DNA from 3 places in the Micromonospora sp. NPDC049151 genome. Region 1 is predicted to be linked to each of the others. Evidence: riboswitches for the same ligand, from Rfam matches in the RefSeq annotation. Region 1 holds a riboswitch; each other region holds the start of a gene.
What was found. Region 1 has a riboswitch for cyclic di-AMP ahead of AB0B20_RS16340 (transglycosylase family protein). Riboswitches for the same ligand answer to the same signal wherever they lie in the genome.

Region 1 (5,662 bases):
TGGCGGCAGTTCATGACCCGGGCGACGGCGGCGATGAAGCTCGACCCGGAGAAGTACCGCTTCGGTGAGCCGAAGTTCCCCGGGGAGACCCCGGAGCCGACCCGCTCGGCGCCGCCGCCGACTACCGCCGCGCCGACGCGGTCGGATTCGCCGAGCCCGAGCCCGAGCCCCTCCTCGTCGAGCCCCAGCCCGGACCCGACCGGCCGGCCGACCTCGCGGCCGACGCTGACGCCGTCACTGCCACCGCCGCCCACCGTGTCGCCGACGCGGACCCGCGGCCCGCGCTGACCCGGCCGGGCGGCGACTCGGCCGCCGCCCGGCGGTACGCGCGGCGGCCTCGCGTCTATGCGCGCCATTCGCACACAGCGGCAACGTCCGCAATTTGCACCGGCACCCATCCACCGTCGGCAATGTTCGCCCTGATCAGGGGCTATTGAAGATCATGGTTGCCTGAATCGACGCGTGCGGCGACACGCCCGACTGCCAGTGGTTGCCCAGGTCACTTATTGCTCCGGGCTCGCGCGGCGTGTGATTGTGCACCAGCGAGCCGCCGACCCCCGGCGACTCGCGACGGTCGATCTGTCGACCCGGAGCCACGCCGGCAGCTCCGGTGACCGGCCGTCACCCTGCCTCGCACCACCGCGCCGCCCGTCCCCACCGGGCTCCGTGCGGCGCGCCTGTAGAACAGGAGCAAACCCCCGTGAAACTCTCACCTCGCCTCGCCGCGCTCACCGGCGCGGCCGCGGCCGGCATCCTCGCCGCCGGCACCGCCGCGGCCGTGCAGGCCGCGCCACCCGGGCCCGCCGCCCCGAACCCGGCCCAGGCCCGCGCGGCCGCCGCCGACTCGGCCCGCGCGCTGGTCGCGGACCGTCCCGCATACCTGCAGGCCGGCACCGACGACGCGTTCGTCCAGAAGCCGGTCATCTCCTCCGAGGGCACCCAGTACGTTCCCTACGAGCGCACCTACAAGGGGCTGCCGGTGGTCGGCGGCGACTTCGTGCTCGCCACGGACTCCGCCGGCAACCTGAAGTACGCCTCGGTCGCCCAGCAGCGCCCGATCGGCGCCCTCGCCACCACGCCCGCGCTCACCCAGGCCGCCGCCACGAAGACGGCGCGCGCACAGCTCAAGACCGTGAGCGCGGTCGAGGGCACCACACTCGTGGTCTACACGCTCGGCGCCACACCGGCGCTGGCCTGGGAGACCACGGTACGCGGCACCAGCGCGGACGGCCCCAGCCGGCTCACCGTCGACGTCGACGCCCGCACCGGCGCGGTCCTGCGCAAGCAGGAACACGTCGTACGCGGCACCGGCACCGGCGCCTGGAACGGGCCCAGCCCGCTCACGCTCAACACCACCCAGTCGGGCTCCACGTACACCATGAAGGACCCGACCGTCACGAACCTGAGCTGCCAGGACGCGGCGAACAACACCACGTTCAGCGGCTCCGACGACGTGTGGGGCAACGGCACCGGCACCAACAAGGAGACCGGCTGCGTGGACGCGTTGTTCTCCGCGCAGACCGAGCACAAGATGCTCGCCCAGTGGCTGGGCCGCAACGGCGCCAACGGCAACGGCGGTTACTGGCCGATCCGGGTGGGCCTCAACGACCAGAACGCCTACTACGACGGCAGCCAGGTGCAGATCGGCAAGAACACCGCCGGCCAGTGGATCGGCTCGCTGGACGTGGTGGCGCACGAGATCGGCCACGGCATCGACGACAACACCCCGGGCGGCATCTCCGGCGGCGGCACGCAGGAGTTCGTGGCGGACACGTTCGGCGCGGCCACCGAGTGGTTCGCCAACGAGCCGTCCAGCTACGACGCGCCGGACTTCCTGGTCGGCGAGAAGATCAACCTGGTCGGCTCCGGCCCGATCCGCAACATGTACAACCCGTCGGCGCTCGGCGACCCGAACTGCTACTCCAGCAGCATCCCGTCGACCGAGGTGCACGCCGCGGCCGGGCCGGGCAACCACTGGTTCTACCTGCTGGCGAACGGCAGCAGCCCGACGAACGGGCAGCCGTCCAGCTCGACCTGCAACGGCAGCAGCGTGACCGGCCTGGGCATCCAGAAGGCCATCAAGATCATGTACAACGGCATGCTCCTGAAGACCTCGTCCTCGTCGTACCTGAAGTACCGCACCTGGACGCTGCAGGCGGCGAAGAACCTCTACCCGGGCAGCTGCACGGAGTTCAACACGGTCAAGGCGGCCTGGGACGCGGTGAGCGTGCCCGCCCAGTCCGGTGACCCGACCTGCTCCGGCGGCAGCCCGACGCCCACCCCGAGCACCACGACCACCCCGCCGTCGGGCGGCTGCTCCGGCAACAAGCTCGCCAACCCGGGCTTCGAGTCGGGCAACGTGAGCTGGAGCGCCTCGTCCGGCGTCATCACCACCGACAGCGGCCAGGCCGCGCACGGCGGCTCGTACAAGGCGTGGCTGGACGGGTACGGCTCGTCGCACACCGACACGCTCAGTCAGTCGGTGACGATCCCGGCCGGATGCCGCGCGACGTTGAGCTTCTGGCTGCACATCGACAGCGCGGAGTCGACCACCAGCACCGCGTACGACAAGCTCACCGTCAAGGCGGGCAGCACCACGCTGGCCACCTACTCCAACCTGAACAAGGCCACCGGCTACGTGCAGCGGTCCTTCGACATCTCGTCGCTGGCCGGCACCACGGCGACCATCTCGTTCAGCGGCGTGGAGGACAGCTCGTTGCAGACGTCCTTCGTCGTCGACGACACCGCGGTCACCCTGAGCTGACCGTGGCGTAGCGCGGCCGGTCGTCGTCCTCCCGACGGCCGGCCGCCTCGTCATGCCCGGCCGGGCCCCTCACGGCGCCTGGCCGGACGGCATCGCGGCTTGCCGGACGGCATCGCGTCGAGCCGGGCGCTTCGTCGCGTCGTCCGGGTGGGCACCCGGTTCGTCAGGCCGGGCGGGCGCCCTGGGACGCGGTGCCGCGGTCGCGGTGGATCCGCGCGGCAGCCTCGTGCATCGCGCGGCCGAACAGCTCGGCCTGGTCGCCCATGCTGCCGAGCCGGGCGGCGAGCGCATCGGCGTCGGCCCGCGCAGATGCGCTGACCTGGGCGTCCAGCTCGGACAGCGCGGCATTGGCGGCGGCGACGAGGTGCCCGCCGAGGACGTCCAGCGGCTCGCCGGCCAGCTCCGGGTCGATCGTCACGGAATCCAGCCGGCCACCCTGGACGGCGACGGCGCGGACCCGGCCGCCGGCGGCCGTGCCCTCGGCGCGCAGCAGGTCGGCCGCCTCGCCGTCGGCGTGCGCCGAGGCCCGGGAGCGCATCGCGGTGAGCGCCTGCTGCGTACGGGTCAGCAGCTCGTCGATGCTCGCCGCCGCCGAGAACGGGTCGTTGGTCATATCAGCGCTTTCTTCACGTCTTAGCCGAGGACCGTGACCCTAGCAACCGCCCCCGACGAATCGCGCCTACCGGCCCTCGCGGGCCGCGTCCCGGTGCCGCGAGCAGGCCGGACACCGGCAACGCGGCGTGTCGCACGGGCGCGGACGCCCGGCCGGGGTGAAGCGGCCGGGCGTCCGCGAGACCGGTCAGCGCAGACGCAGCCGCTGACCGGGGAAGATCAGCCCCGGGTCGTCGCCCACCACCGCGCGGTTGCGCTCGTGCAGGGCACGCCAGCCGCCGTCCACGCGCTGCGCCACGGCGATCTCCGACAGCGTGTCCCCCGGCCGGACCAGGTACGTCCCGGTGCCGGTCCTGGGCTGTGGCGCGACGAGGGTGGTGGCCCGCTCCGGCGCGGCCCTCTTCGTGGCCGGTCGCCGCGGCGCGGCCTTCTTCGCGCCTGACCGCTTCTCGGCCGCAGCCGGCCCGGAACTCTTCTTCGCCGAGCCGCCCTTCTTGCCGCAGACCGGCCAGGCGCCGATGCCCTGCCCGCGCAGCACCTTCTCCGCGACGGCGATCTGCTCGGACCGGCTGGCCAGGTCGGCGCGGGCGGCGTACTTCTGGCCGCCGTAGCCGTTCCAGGTGGCACGGGAGAACTGGAGCCCGCCGTAGTAGCCGTTGCCGGTGTTGATCTTCCAGTTCCCGCCCGACTCGCAGCGTGCGACGGCGTCCCAGTTGACGCCCGCGCTGGCCGGAGCGGCCGAGCCGAACAGGGTCGCGGCGCCGAGGGCGGCGCCGGCCATCACCGCTCCGAGAGCGGTACGGCGGCTTCGGGCTGAGTATTCGGTTGCCATGTGGATTCCTCCACGCCGACGAGGTGAGCTGTCGGGTTCGGGCCGAGGAGCCCGGCCGCCGGTGGCGGCTTCACCCCGAGGTGACGATGCACCGTGGAACGTGTGGTTCCCCCGCTCCCGCACGAGGTTCGGTGACTGCGGCCGGCGGCGGGATTTGGCGTTTCCGGCCCGCGGTGTCCGCTACTGCGAACGAAACCGACGCTAGGAGCGCTTTGCGCCGATCGTCCACTTCTTGTGATGCCCTTCACCCGGCCGGGCGACCGGGCGCTACCGTGGCAGGACTGGGCAAGATCACGGGAGGCGGGACGGATGACCGATCACGGACACGAGCTGACCTTCGGCGGCTTCCTCACCCCCGCCGCCGCGCAGCCGGACCAGGTGGTGGCGCTGGCCCGGCTCTGCGAGCAGGTCGGACTGGACCTGGTCACCTTCCAGGACCACCCGTACCAGCCGGGTTTCCTGGACACCTGGACGCTGATGTCCTACGTGGCCGCCGCCACCGAACGCGTCCGCCTGGCCGGAAACGTCCTCAACCTGCCGTTGCGCCAGCCGGTGGTGCTGGCGCGCAGCGTCGCCAGCCTGGACCTGCTCACCGGCGGCCGGGTCGAGCTGGGGCTCGGCGCGGGCGCCTTCTGGGACGCGATCGAGGCAACGGGCGGGCGGCGCCTGTCCCCCGGCGCGGCCGTCGACGCCCTCGACGAGGCGATCCGGGTGATCCGCGAGGTCTGGGACACCGGCCACCGCGGCATGATCCGTGTCGACGGCGAGCACTACCGGGTGGTCGGCGCCAAGCGCGGCCCGGCGCCCGCCCACCCGGTGGGCATCTGGGTCGGCGCGTACAAGCCGCGCATGCTGCGCCTGGTGGGCCGCGCCGCGGACGGCTGGCTGCCGTCGCTGTCGTACCTGCCGAAGGGTCCCGACGAGTTGCCCGCCCTGAACGCGCTGGTGGAGGAGGGCGCCCGGGCCGCCGGACGCGACCCGGCCACGATCCGCCGCATGCTCAACGTGACAGGCACGTTCGCCCGCTCGTCGGCCGGTTTCCTGGCCGGGCCGCCGGAACAGTGGGTCGAGGAGCTGGCCGGGCTCACGCTGGAGCACGGCATCACCACGTTCATCCTCGGCAGCGACGAGCCGCGCGCGATCCAGATCTTCGGCCAGGAGGTCGCGCCCGCCGTGCGCGAGCTGGTCGCCGCCGAGCGCACCCCGCCCGAGCCCCGCGCGGCCACCGGGCAACAGGCCGCCGCCGGCGCGCCCAGCACGCTCGGGGTCACGCCCACCCCGGACCCGGGGGTACGCCTGAGCGCGCGCCGCCCCTGGGACGAGTCCACTCGCCCGAGCGCCCCGCCGCCGCCGGCCGGGCACGTCTACCCGCCCCGGGGACAGGCCGCCGGGCAGCACCTGGTGGACGTGCACGACCACCTGCGCCAGGAGCTGGCCCAGGTGCGCGACCTGCT
Region 2 (5,662 bases), on a different contig from region 1:
GGCAACCGGGTCACGCCGGGCCGGTTCGACCCCGCGCGGATCGAGCCACACCCGCACCTGCGGCGGGGCGGCGCCGGGCTGGGCCACCGGGTCGCGCCGGGTCAGCATCGCCGCCTCGACAGTGAACTCGAACAGCCGCCAGTCGCCCTGCGGCGCCGCGCGGGCGATCCGGGCCAGCCGCGTCACCGTGGCAGGGTCGGTCACCTGCCGCGCGCGCCCCGCGATGTACGCCTCGTCGTCGCTCTCCTCCGGCGGGAACGAGTGCAGCGCGTAGCGGCCGTCGCGTTCGAGGTCGCGGCGCTTCGGCGAGTCGACGACGAAGCACCAGAGCCCGTCTGCGGTGATCACCGGGGAGACCGGGTGGACCCGGGGGCCGCCGTCGGCGCGGACCGTGGCGAGGTAGCCGAAGCCCGGCCCATACTGCTGCATCAGGAGGCGGATCTCGTCGGCGAGGCGGGGCTCGTCGGCGGCGAATTCGGACCAGGAAGCCATGTGGACACTCTATCGAACACGTGTACGAAGATGTAGTGCGACACGCAGGTCACCCATACCGGTCGCTATGGTGTTCGGATGCTGCTCTCCGACCGCGACCTGGTCTCCGAGATCAAGGCCGGCACGCTCGCGCTGGAGCCCTTCGAGCCGACGCTGGTGCAGCCGTCGAGCATCGACGTACGCCTGGACCGGCTGTTCCGGGTCTTCAACAACCATCTCTACACACACATCGACCCGTCGAAGCAGCAGGACGACCTGACCTCGATGGTCGAGGTGCCGGAGGGACAGCCGTTCGTGCTGCACCCGGGCGAGTTCGTGCTCGCCTCCACGCTTGAGGTGATCTCGCTGGGCGACCAGCTCGCCGGGAGGCTGGAGGGCAAGTCGAGCCTGGGGCGGCTGGGGCTGCTGACCCACTCGACGGCCGGATTCATCGACCCGGGCTTCTCCGGCCACGTCACGCTGGAGCTGTCGAACGTGGCGAACCTGCCGATCACGCTCTGGCCGGGCATGAAGATCGGCCAGCTCTGCATCTTCCGGCTCTCCTCGCCGGCCGAGCACCCGTACGGCTCGGCCGTCTACGGCTCGCGTTACCAGGGGCAGCGCGGCCCGACGCCGAGCCGGTCCTGGCAGAGCTGGCGCACCTGGCCGACGCGCTGACGGACGCCCGCAGTTGTTAAGAAGGGCCCCCTCCTCTACCGGAGGCGTTAAGAGGGGGCCCTTCCTTACACCCGGCCGTAGCTGTTGATGTCGCCGTCGTCGACCCGCTTCATCGTGATGGGCTTGCCCGACTGGGAGGCGTGCACCACCCAGCCGTCGCCCACGTACATCGCCACGTGGTGCAGGTCGCCGTAGTAGAAGACGAGATCACCGGCACGCAGCTCGGCACGGCCGATCCGCTTCGTCACGCCGTGCTGCTGGCGTGCGTTGTGCGGCAGCGACACGCCGCCCTTGGCCCACGCCGCCATGGTCAGGCCCGAGCAGTCGAAGTGGTCCGGCCCGGCCGCGCCCCAGACGTAGATCTTGCCGATCTGGGCGCAGGCGAACTTGACCGCCGCACCGGCCGCGCCACCGGGGTAACCGGCCGGGCAGGGCGCCGGGCGCAGCGGGCCGCCGCCGCCCTTGCCGTACACCTTGAGCCGCAGCTTCTGCAGCCGGGCGATCTCGGCGTCGATCTGCTTCTTCTTCGCCGCGAGCTGGGCCTCGGTGCGCGCCAGCCCGGCGATCATCTCGTCCAGCGGCTTCTTCTTCGCCGCCAGTTCGTCGCGCAGCGCGGCGACGGAGCGCACCTGCTCGTGCTGCCGGTGCGCGAAGCGGTCGAGCAGTTCCAGGCCGTTGACCAGGTCACCCGGTGAGCGGCTGCCCAGCAGCGCGTTGACGGTGGAGAGGTTGTCGCCCTTGTAGGCGTCGGCGGCGAGCCCGCCGACCTGGCCGAGCGCGGCGTCCACCCGGGCCTGGAGGGGCGCGATCTGCCGGCCGAGCGCGTCGGCCTGCTCGCGCCGCGCGGCGAGCTGTTCGCGTACGGCGTTGACCTGTTCGATGACCGGTTCGAGCTTGTTCCAGTCGCGGTCGATCTGGGCCTCGATCTCGGCGACCGAGGGTTCGGCGTGTGCCGCGGTGGCGCCACCGGTCAGGACGACAGCGGTGCCGACCAGGGCGGCGAGGGCGGTGGTGAAGCGGGACCAGCGGGTACGCGGCACAGCCGTGGACCGGTCGACAGACCGGCTCGACGACGGCCGCGGGGCATGGAGTGCCACCGGCGTCCGTACTCCTTCTTCAGTTCCGCCTACCGGGTTAGCTGACGGATTCGGGCGGGAAGGGAGCCGCCCTACCGCATCGCTGCGGATTCACCCCAGGTACCTGGTTCCCCGGCTCGCCCGCGGGCGACTCGGCGGTGCCGGTCCGTCACCGACCGGGTTGGACGGTGAGACGTACGGCCGACGATTCACCAGAGTAGGGACCACCGTTATCGATCCGCAACTTCCAGCGACGTGACACTCCGTACGCGATCCGGCGGCGAACCACTGACGGAAGTGAAATTTTCTTTCACGGCTGATTACTTACTGGAAAGGTATTGACCGTCACGGGTGTGCGGAGTGAGGGTGGAGACGCAGTGACCCCCATCCCTGTCCAGGAGGTTCGATGCACCTCTCCGCCCCGCCGTCGGGCAGACGGATACTGCTCGCCGCCGCCGTGGCCACCGCCACCGCGCTGGCGACGACCGGCCCGGTGACCGCCGCGCCGGACACGTCCCCGCCCGCGAGCGACAGGCAACAACAATACGCCGCCGCGGCCGCCGAGTACGGCGTCCCGCAGAACGTGCTGCTCGGTGTCTCCTATCTGGAGTCCCGCTGGGACACCCACACCGGGCAGCCGAGCACCAGCGGCGGCTACGGCCCGATGCACCTGACCGACGCCGCGCACATCCTCGCCATGCCGGGCAGCGCCCACGTCGACGAGGACGAGGACCCGCGCGGCGACGACTCCCGTCCACTGAAGCTCGACCCGGCCACGGCCGCCACGCCGGAGCGGGAGGCCCCGCTGCCGCCCGCCTCGCTCCAGACGCTCGACGCCGCCGCCGCGCTCACCGGGCTCGACGCCGGGACGCTGCGGACCGACCCGGCCGCGAACATCCGCGGTGGCGCGGCGCTGCTGGCGTCGTACCAGAAGGCTCTGGGCGGGCCGGTCGGCGCCGGCACCGACCCGGCGGCCTGGTACGGCGCGGTGGCCCGGTACTCCGGCGCGGACACCACCGACGGCGCGGCGGCCTTCGCCGACGAGGTGTACGACCAGCTCGGCCAGGGCGCCAGCCGGACCACCGACGACGGCCAGCGGGTCACGCTCGCCGCCACCGCCGCGACGCCGGACCGCTCCCGGCTGGCCCGGCTCGGTTTGCGTAACGCCGAGCGGCCGGACGGGCTGGAGTGCCCGGTGCGGCTGGCCTGTGAGTGGATCCCCGCGCCGTACGAGCAGCTCAGCGACGACCCGGGTGACTACGGCAACCACGATCTTGGCGACCGGCCGAAGCAGCAGAAGATCGAGTACATCGTCATCCACGACACCGAGGGCTACTTCGGCCCGAGCGTCGACCTGGTGAAGCGGGCCGACTACCTGGGCTGGCACTACACGCTGCGCTCGGTGGACGGCTACATCGCCCAGCACATCAAGACCAAGGACGTCGGCTGGCACGCCGGCAACTGGTACGTCAACGCGAAGTCCATCGGCCTGGAGCACGAGGGCTTCGCCGGTCAGGGCACCTGGTACACCGAGGCGATGTACCGCACCTCCGCCAAGCTGGTGCGCCACCTGGCGCTGAAGCTCGGCATCCCGATGGACCGGCAGCACATCATCGGCCACGACAACGTGCCCGGCATCAACGCCGGCGCGGTGGGCGGCATGCACTGGGACCCGGGACCGTACTGGGACTGGTCGCACTACTTCGACCTGATGAAGGCGCCGTTCCGCACCACCGGCACCGCGCGGACCGGTCTGGTCACCATCGACCCGGACTTCGCCACCAACCGGCCGGCGTTCACCGGCTGCAACCAGCAGCCGCCGGGCGTCCCGACGCCCAGGCCGCCGGCCGAGCCGTGCCCGTCGCGCGGCTCCTCGTCGGTGATCCTGCGGACCGCGCCGAGCCCGGACGCCCCGCTCGTCAACGACCTCGGGCTGCGCCCGGACGGCACGCCGGACACGATGTACATCTCCGACCACGGCGCCCGCGCCTCGGCCGGTCAGACGTACGCGCTCGCCGGCCGGCAGGGTGACTGGACGGCGATCTGGTATCTCGGCCAGAAGGCGTGGTTCCTCAACCCGGCCTCCGCGCCGACCGCGAAGTGGGCCACCGGCTTCGTGGTGACCCCGCGGCCCGGCAAGGCCACCATCCCGGTGTACGGGCGGGCCTACCCGGAGCAGGCCGCCTACCCGGACACCATCCCGTACCAGACCATCTCGCCGCTTCAGTACACGTTCGCCGCCGGCCAGCGGTACGCGGTCGGCGGGGTGCTGCCCGGCGAGTACTACCGGGCCGTCTCGTTCGACGGTTCGGCCCCGGGTGACCGGACCGTGGTACGCGGCGAGAACCGCTACGTGCAGGTCCAGTTCGGCCACCGGATCATGTTCGTGAACCTGGACGACGTGCTGATCCTGCCGTCCCCGGTCGGTGCGCCGCGCTGACCCGTCACCGCACGGCGAGAGGCCCCCGGTCCGTGACGGACCGGGGGCCTCTCGGTGGTACGGGGTACGGTCAGGCGACCCGGACGAAGCCGGCGATCGGCATCGTGCTGATGCTCGACACCTGGACCGGTTTACCGGTACGTGGCGCGTGCACCATCACGCCGTTGCCGAGGTAGAGCCCGACGTGGTGCAGATCGGAGCCGAAGAACACCAGGTCACCCGGTCTCGCCTCGGAGCGGGACACCTTGCGGCCCTCGTTCCACTGCGCGCCGGTGAAGTGGGTGAGCGAGATGCCCGCCGCCTTGTACGCGTACTGGGTGAGGCCGGAGCAGTCGAACGAGTTCGGGCCGGTGGCACCCCACACGTACGGGTCGCCGACCTGGGCGCACGCCGTCTTGATCGCGGTCCGCGCGGCGCTGCTCACCACACCGTCGACGGCGGGGCAGCCCGCCGGGCGGATCGAGGTGACCGGCAGCATGGCGGTCAGCCGCTTGATCTCCGCGTCGATCTGCTTCTTCTTCGCCGCGAGATCGTTCTGCTGCTTGATCTCCAGCGCGATCAGCGCGTCGAGCTTCTCCTTCTGCTTGTTGTACTCGTCACGCACCTTGAGCACACCGGCGATCTGGCGGCGCTGGTCCTCGGCGATCCGGTCCAGCATGACCAGCTGCTCGGCCAGCGCGCCCGGCTTGGAGTTCACCAGCAACGCGCCCAGCTCCTGCGACGGGCCCTGGATGTAGTAGCGGGCCGCGATGTCGCCGACCTTGTTCATGGCGAGCGTGGAGGCCAGCTCCAGCGGCACCATCTTGTCCTTCAGCGCCTTGGACTTCTTCTGGTTGGCGCGCAGCTGCGAGCGGACCTTGTTGAACTGCTCGATGGTGGGTTCGAGCTGCTGCCACTGCTTGTCGATCTGCGCGTCGATCTCGTCCACCGACGGCGCCGCGTGCGCCGGGGCCGTCAGCATTCCGGCGCCGACCGCGGCGGCCGCGACCAGGGTGAC
Region 3 (5,662 bases), on a different contig from region 1:
GCGCTACCTGGGCGACTTCCCCGCCGACGCCTACGCCGAGGCGTTCCTCGCCGCCGCCCGCCGGGAGCTGGAACCCGACTGGGCGGTCCCGGCGCCGCGCGCCGTGGTGTAGGCCAGGTCAGAGGTACGGGTCGAGCAGGGCGAGCACCGCCGCCGGGTCCTCGACGTGCGCGTTGTGGCCCAGCCCCGGCAGCGTGGCAACCGGCACGCCCAGTTCCTTGAGCTGCGCGTCGGTCACCATCGGGTCCAGCTCGCCCCGGGCCAGCAGCACCGGCACGTCGGTGGCGGCCAGCAGCGCCGGCAGCCGGGGCTCCCCGACCGCGAACGCGGCCGGGTCCATGGCGAGCCGCCAGCGGCCGTCCTCCCGCCGCAGCCCCGCCTCCACCACGGGATGGTCCGGGGCGAACAGTCCGGCCAGCCCTGATACCCGCAGGTAGCGCCGGGCCGCCTCGTCGCGGGTGGCGAACCAGGTGACCGGCCGGGCGGCCAGCTCCGCCGACTTCGCCAGCTCGGCCGGGGACCAGACCGCCTTGATGCCGAGGCCCACCACCGCGTCGATCGGAAGACCCCGCTGCCGGGCGGCGAGCGCCAGCGCCACCACCCCGCCGAGCGAGTGCCCCAGCAGCACGAGCCGGTCGTCGGGGCCGAGCCGGACCGGGCCGAGCCCGTCGGCCACGCGTTGGGCCAGGGCCTCGAACGAGTAGCCGTGCAGCGGCGGCGACCAGCCGTGACCGGCCAGATCGCTGGCGAGCCAGCGGCCGGGCCAGCGGCGCTCCAGCAGCGGCGCCCAGGGCAGCCACACCTCACCGGTGGCGCCCATGCCGTGCAGGAGAACCAGATGCCGGTCACCCGTCGTATCGCCCATTGGCGCAGTCTGCCACCGCCCGCCCCGCCCCCGCGACACCGAACCCACCCCACCTCGGTCCCGCCCCGCCCTCACCCCCGCCCGTCGATCTTGCGGTTGCGGCCCCGCCGATGCCCGTGTTGCCCCGCTATGGAAGGGCCGAAAGTGCAAGATCAACGAGGGCGGTGGTGGGACGGGGAAGGCCGGCACCCCCCGGGGGGTGCCGGCCTTCGGGTTTGCGGACGGGTCAGGCGGAGTAGCCGCGGCTGGCGATCCAGTGCGCCAGGTCGATCGTGGTGACCCAGTACGACGGCAGCGACGGGTCGGCCGAGTCGGCGATCCGCACCATCCGGCCGTCGTTCTTGTAGCCCACCACCGCGACGTAGTGGCCACCGGGGAACGAGTGCCAGCCGCCGTTGGTGTCGGTGACGGTGCCGGCGACGTTCGCCACGACCGCGCGGCCGTTGCTGATCGCCTCGACCACGTCGGCCTGGAGCCGGTCCATCTGAGCCGGGCTGGCGGAGCCGGCGGGAATCATGCGGGTCCGGTACGGGTTGCCCTTGACCTGCTGGTTGAGCACCCGGGTGGTGTCCTCGGCCGAGTTGGTGCCCATCTCGGTGGTGCCGAGCGGACCGGCGAGCGCGTCCTGGCTGCGCTCGATGCCGGCGGCGCTGAGCGCGTTGCGCACGGCGGCCGGGCCGCAGTAGAAGTAGTTGATCTGCGCCTGGTAGTCGTAGTCGAGCGACCTGCTCGACGGCGGCTTCGGCTTCGCCTTCGCCGTGGTGTCCGGGTCCGCCGCCGCCTTCGCCGACGCCGACGCGCTGGGCGACGCGCTCGGCGCGGCCGAGGCACTGGGCGACGCCTGCGGGACGGCGATCCGGGCCTCGCCGCGGCTGGCGGGCTGCTCGCCGAGGCGGGCGGCGCCGAGTTCGGCGACCGATGCGGTGTTCTCCTGGACCGGCGCGTCGTCACCGGCGGTGGCGACGGTGCCGGCACCGGCGGCCAGCACGAGCGCGGCGGCCGATCCGGCGATGATCTGGTACGGGCGTTCGGTGACGATCCGTCGTAGCTGACGCTTCAGGTGGTGCTTCACGAAATCCTCCACGGGGCGTGAGCGGCGCACGCCGGCCCGGCACGCGGAGGAACTCACGCGTGCTGGCGGGGCCGGATGGCCGGGGGATCGGGAACGCCCGTGACGCCGGGCGCCCAGGGGGGCGGTTGCGGTCGCGCGTCAGGCGAGCGCGGGCACCGCGTTGCCGTGGAGGCGGGGGGACGATCGGGGGGTGGGCACGAGGTCGGTACTCCTTCCGTGACCGCCGACCGGGTTAGCTGACGGATTCGGGCGGGAAGTACGCCCTACCACGGGCCGTGGGCCCGCGGATTCACCCCGATGTTGCTTATGGGTCCCCGGTTCGTGAGACACGATTAGGCGGGTCGGTGCGGCGTCGCCGTCGGCGATCGGTTACCGCATCGACGCGCCGACACTACCGGCCGGTATTGCCCCCTGCCAAACGTCCCGACCTGCGTAAACGTGATCTGCGGTAACGGATTTCGGAACAGCCGGTTACTGACTTCACTCGATGGGACAAGCGGTTTTCACGTCACCCGGCGGCGGAAAGCGGACAGACTGCGAGCAGCCGGCCCGCAGTCGCGTGACTCGATGGCCCGTTCTGCGCCCGGCGCCCGATTCGACGGGCCGGGTCCCCGGGCCCGCAAACATCGCGGGTAACGATTCGGTCGAGACGCCCGTCTCAGCCCACCCGGGCCGGACGCCACCTGGCACGCCGCACCGGCGCGGGCACCGGCAGCGGGTTCGTCGCGGCGCTCCGGTACGCCGGGGCGGGCCACAGCGCCGCGGTGGCCGCGTACGCCTCGGCGGCGAGCGTACGGGCGGCCTCGGCGGCCAGTTCCGCGTCCCGCCAGGACTGCCGCTCCCGCGCGGCGGCGCTCTCCCACCCGGCCCGGCGCCCGTCCCGGACGATGCGGGCCAGCACGATCTCCTGGTCGGCCGGGTGCCGGCGCGGATCCCAGCCGTTGCGGCGGGCCAGCACGTCGGCGAGCTGGCGGGCGCTCAGGTCGCCCCGCCAGTGCGCCGTCATGGCGGCGTGGCGCAGCCAGCGCTCCCGGGTCGCGTACTCCGCGGGGGTTCGGGGTGTGCGCGGGGCGGCCAGCGCGGCGGCGCCGGCCAGGCGTCGGGCGGCGGCGTCCGCCTCGTCGTACGCGGTCCACGCCCGGTCCGCCTCGTCCTGCGCGGCCAGCCACTGCTCCCGGCGGCGCCGGGCGGTCTGGGCGGCCCCGGCGGCGGCCACCGCCACCTCCTCGGCGTACCGGATCAGGTCGTCGCGGCGGGCGGCGTCGGCGTCGGCCGGTTCGGCGGCGGCCTCCGGCGCGGCGTCGCGGTCGGGCCGGGCCACGAGCGCGGCGAGCAGGCCGAGGGCGAGCAGCAGCAGGAAGGACCAGATGGCGGCGGCCTCGGGCACGGAGGTGAGGAAGTGGTACAGAGCGGTCTGCGACATGGTCGGCACCTCACGGGAAGGACCTGGCGGGAGGACCCGCACGACCTCGCCGGGCGCCGTTGGGCCGCCGTGGCGGGTGCGGGGATGACGTGCGGTGGGTGCGGTGAACGGGCGCGGCCCGTGGGTGGATCAGCGGGCGGGCGGTGCCCGCGGGCCGGCCGGCGCGGCGGTCCGGCCGGCCGGGACCGGCTGCGGGTCACCCGGGACCGCCACCCGGGCGGCGGGTGCCGGGCCACCGGCGGGACGGGCGTGCCACTCGGCCACGCGGTCGGCCTCCGGCCGTGCGGCAGCCGAGGCGCCCACGGCCGGGTACGCCGGGACGGCGACCGCCGGAGCCGGAGCGGCGGCGACACCGGACGGCAGCGCGGCGGCGCCGAACGAGCAGGCGACGACCACGGCGAGACTGGCGAACATCCGGGCGGCCCAGCGCGCCACCCACCACACGGGGCAGGTGAGCGCGATCGGAAGCACGGGTACAAATTACCGCCGATCCCCCACCAACGCACCGCCGCACGGCGTGTCGCGGATCGACCGGCCGACGTGTGCGCGTGTCAGTCCGGGCGACGCCGCCCGGCGTACTCGACGCCCTCGGCCGGACCGGTCCCGGACGTCGCGCCGCCGTCGGCGGCCGGGGTGGCGGCGGGCCCGCGCGGAGCCGGCACGGCCGGTGCGCGCGACGCCGCGCGGGCCCGGCGGGACGGGCCGAGCAGGCGCATCATCGGCACCTCCACCCAGCGGTGCAGCGCGGCGGCCAGCGCGAGCGTGACCACCAGGAAACCGAGCACCGCGAGCGGGCCGCGCCAGCCGGGCAGCCCGGTCCCCCAGTGCCCGGTCAGCCGCAGCACGGTGACCATGACCAGCACGTGGACCAGGTAGAAGGCGAACGAGACCTCACCGAGCCAGACCATCGCCCGGGACCGCCACGGGGTGGACCGGCCGCGCACGTCGGCGTCCGCCGCGGCGGCGATGACCAGCAGGTACGCCACGGCGAGCAGGGCGGCCCAGAACTCGGCCGGGATCCACATCGCGGCGACCACCCAGGTGGCGACGAAGATGCCGGTGGCGGCGGCGAGGTTGGGTCCGCGCCAGCGGTGCCGGCGCATCAGCTCGGCGGCGGCCACCCCCATCCAGAACTCCAGCGACCGGGTCACCGGGAAGATCTGGGTGAACCACCACCGCTGTTCCTCCGGCACCAGGTGCTGGCCGGGCCACAGCGCCAGGATGAGCAGCGGCGCCGCGACCAGCACGGTCCGCAGCGCCCCGGTACGGGCCCGGCGCAGCCACGGCACCACGAGCGGCAGGCACAGGTAGAACGCCAGCTCACAGGAGAGCGACCAGCTCACGTTGTTGACGCTGTAGAAGTAGCCGCCCAGCGGGATCCACGCCTGGACCAGGAAGAAGTTGCCGATCGCCGCCCAGGGCACGACCGGGTCGGCGAACCAGGCCGCGATCGCCAGCGCCGCCACGAACGTCACCACGTGGTTCGGGTAGATCTTGGCGAGCCGCCGGCGCAGGAACGTCCACGCGCGTTCCCCGTCCCGGTACGACCAGACCAGCACGAACCCGCTGAGGATGAAGAAGAACTCCACACCGGAGAGGCCGAGGCTGAACGCCTTGTCCATCACCGGCTTCAGGTGCGGCTCGGCGATGATCCCCATGGTGCCGGCGTGGAAGGCGAAGACCAGCAGCGCGGCTACCCACCGCAATCCGGTCAGCGACGGCAGTCGTGGGGCACGGGTGACGGTCGGCGCGCTGGTCATTCCGGGCACCCTACCCCGGGGAACCGGGACGTTCCCGGCGAGCCGACGTCCAGCCGGTCGCCCAGGGGCGGCGGATAGGATTTCCCCTCCTGCACGCGCGGGCGCCCACCCGGCTCCCGCCGCACGCCGTGCCGTACGGAAGGTGAGCGAACCGGATGCACCAGCGGATCCTGCTCCGCGCCCGCAAGGGCGCGTTCGACGTCCTCACACCGGAGGAGACGTTCGCCGGCAACTGGATCGGGGACAACAGCGGCAACCTGGTCTTCAGCCACGCCGCGCACAAGCTGCTCGCCACCTCCACGGCCGAGATCACGCCGACCCGCAACCCGGCCGACCCGCGCCTGGCCGACGAGATCAACGAGCGGTACGACGTCTTCGTGGTTCCGCTGGCGAACGCGTTCCGCCGCAGCTTCGTGCACCGCCTGACGCCACTGACCCGGCTGATCGAGCGACTGAAGATCCCGGTGGTGGTGCTCGGCGTCGGCGTGCAGACGAACGTCGACGGCGACCGCGAGTACCTGCGGCCGATCGACGAGCCGGTG

Region 2: linked by a shared signal. The riboswitch ahead of AB0B20_RS06130 (NlpC/P60 family protein) and the one ahead of AB0B20_RS16340 (transglycosylase family protein) in region 1 are both predicted to bind cyclic di-AMP.
Region 3: linked by a shared signal. The riboswitch ahead of AB0B20_RS19500 (C39 family peptidase) and the one ahead of AB0B20_RS16340 (transglycosylase family protein) in region 1 are both predicted to bind cyclic di-AMP.

Annotation. Positions count from the first base shown of each region.
Region 1 is NZ_JBEZDP010000012.1:114,439-120,100, reverse strand. Features, by position in the region: gene AB0B20_RS16355 (transglycosylase domain-containing protein) at 1-288, shown strand, start outside; gene AB0B20_RS16350 (M4 family metallopeptidase) at 701-2,764, shown strand; gene AB0B20_RS16345 (YbaB/EbfC family nucleoid-associated protein) at 2,928-3,377, opposite strand; gene AB0B20_RS16340 (transglycosylase family protein) at 3,564-4,208, opposite strand; cyclic di-AMP (ydaO/yuaA leader) riboswitch at 4,207-4,352, opposite strand; gene AB0B20_RS16335 (LLM class flavin-dependent oxidoreductase) at 4,518-5,662, shown strand, end outside.
Region 2 is NZ_JBEZDP010000003.1:228,570-234,231, forward strand. Features, by position in the region: gene AB0B20_RS06120 (pyridoxamine 5'-phosphate oxidase family protein) at 1-492, opposite strand, end outside; gene dcd (dCTP deaminase) at 571-1,149, shown strand; gene AB0B20_RS06130 (NlpC/P60 family protein) at 1,215-2,246, opposite strand; cyclic di-AMP (ydaO/yuaA leader) riboswitch at 2,258-2,393, opposite strand; gene AB0B20_RS06135 (peptidoglycan recognition family protein) at 2,632-4,665, shown strand; gene AB0B20_RS06140 (NlpC/P60 family protein) at 4,736-5,662, opposite strand, start outside.
Region 3 is NZ_JBEZDP010000016.1:82,685-88,346, reverse strand. Features, by position in the region: gene AB0B20_RS19510 (CDP-glycerol glycerophosphotransferase family protein) at 1-112, shown strand, start outside; gene AB0B20_RS19505 (alpha/beta hydrolase) at 119-865, opposite strand; gene AB0B20_RS19500 (C39 family peptidase) at 1,092-1,949, opposite strand; cyclic di-AMP (ydaO/yuaA leader) riboswitch at 2,144-2,286, opposite strand; gene AB0B20_RS19495 (hypothetical protein) at 2,596-3,360, opposite strand; gene AB0B20_RS19490 (hypothetical protein) at 3,490-3,831, opposite strand; gene AB0B20_RS19485 (acyltransferase) at 3,912-5,120, opposite strand; gene AB0B20_RS19480 (polysaccharide pyruvyl transferase family protein) at 5,276-5,662, shown strand, end outside.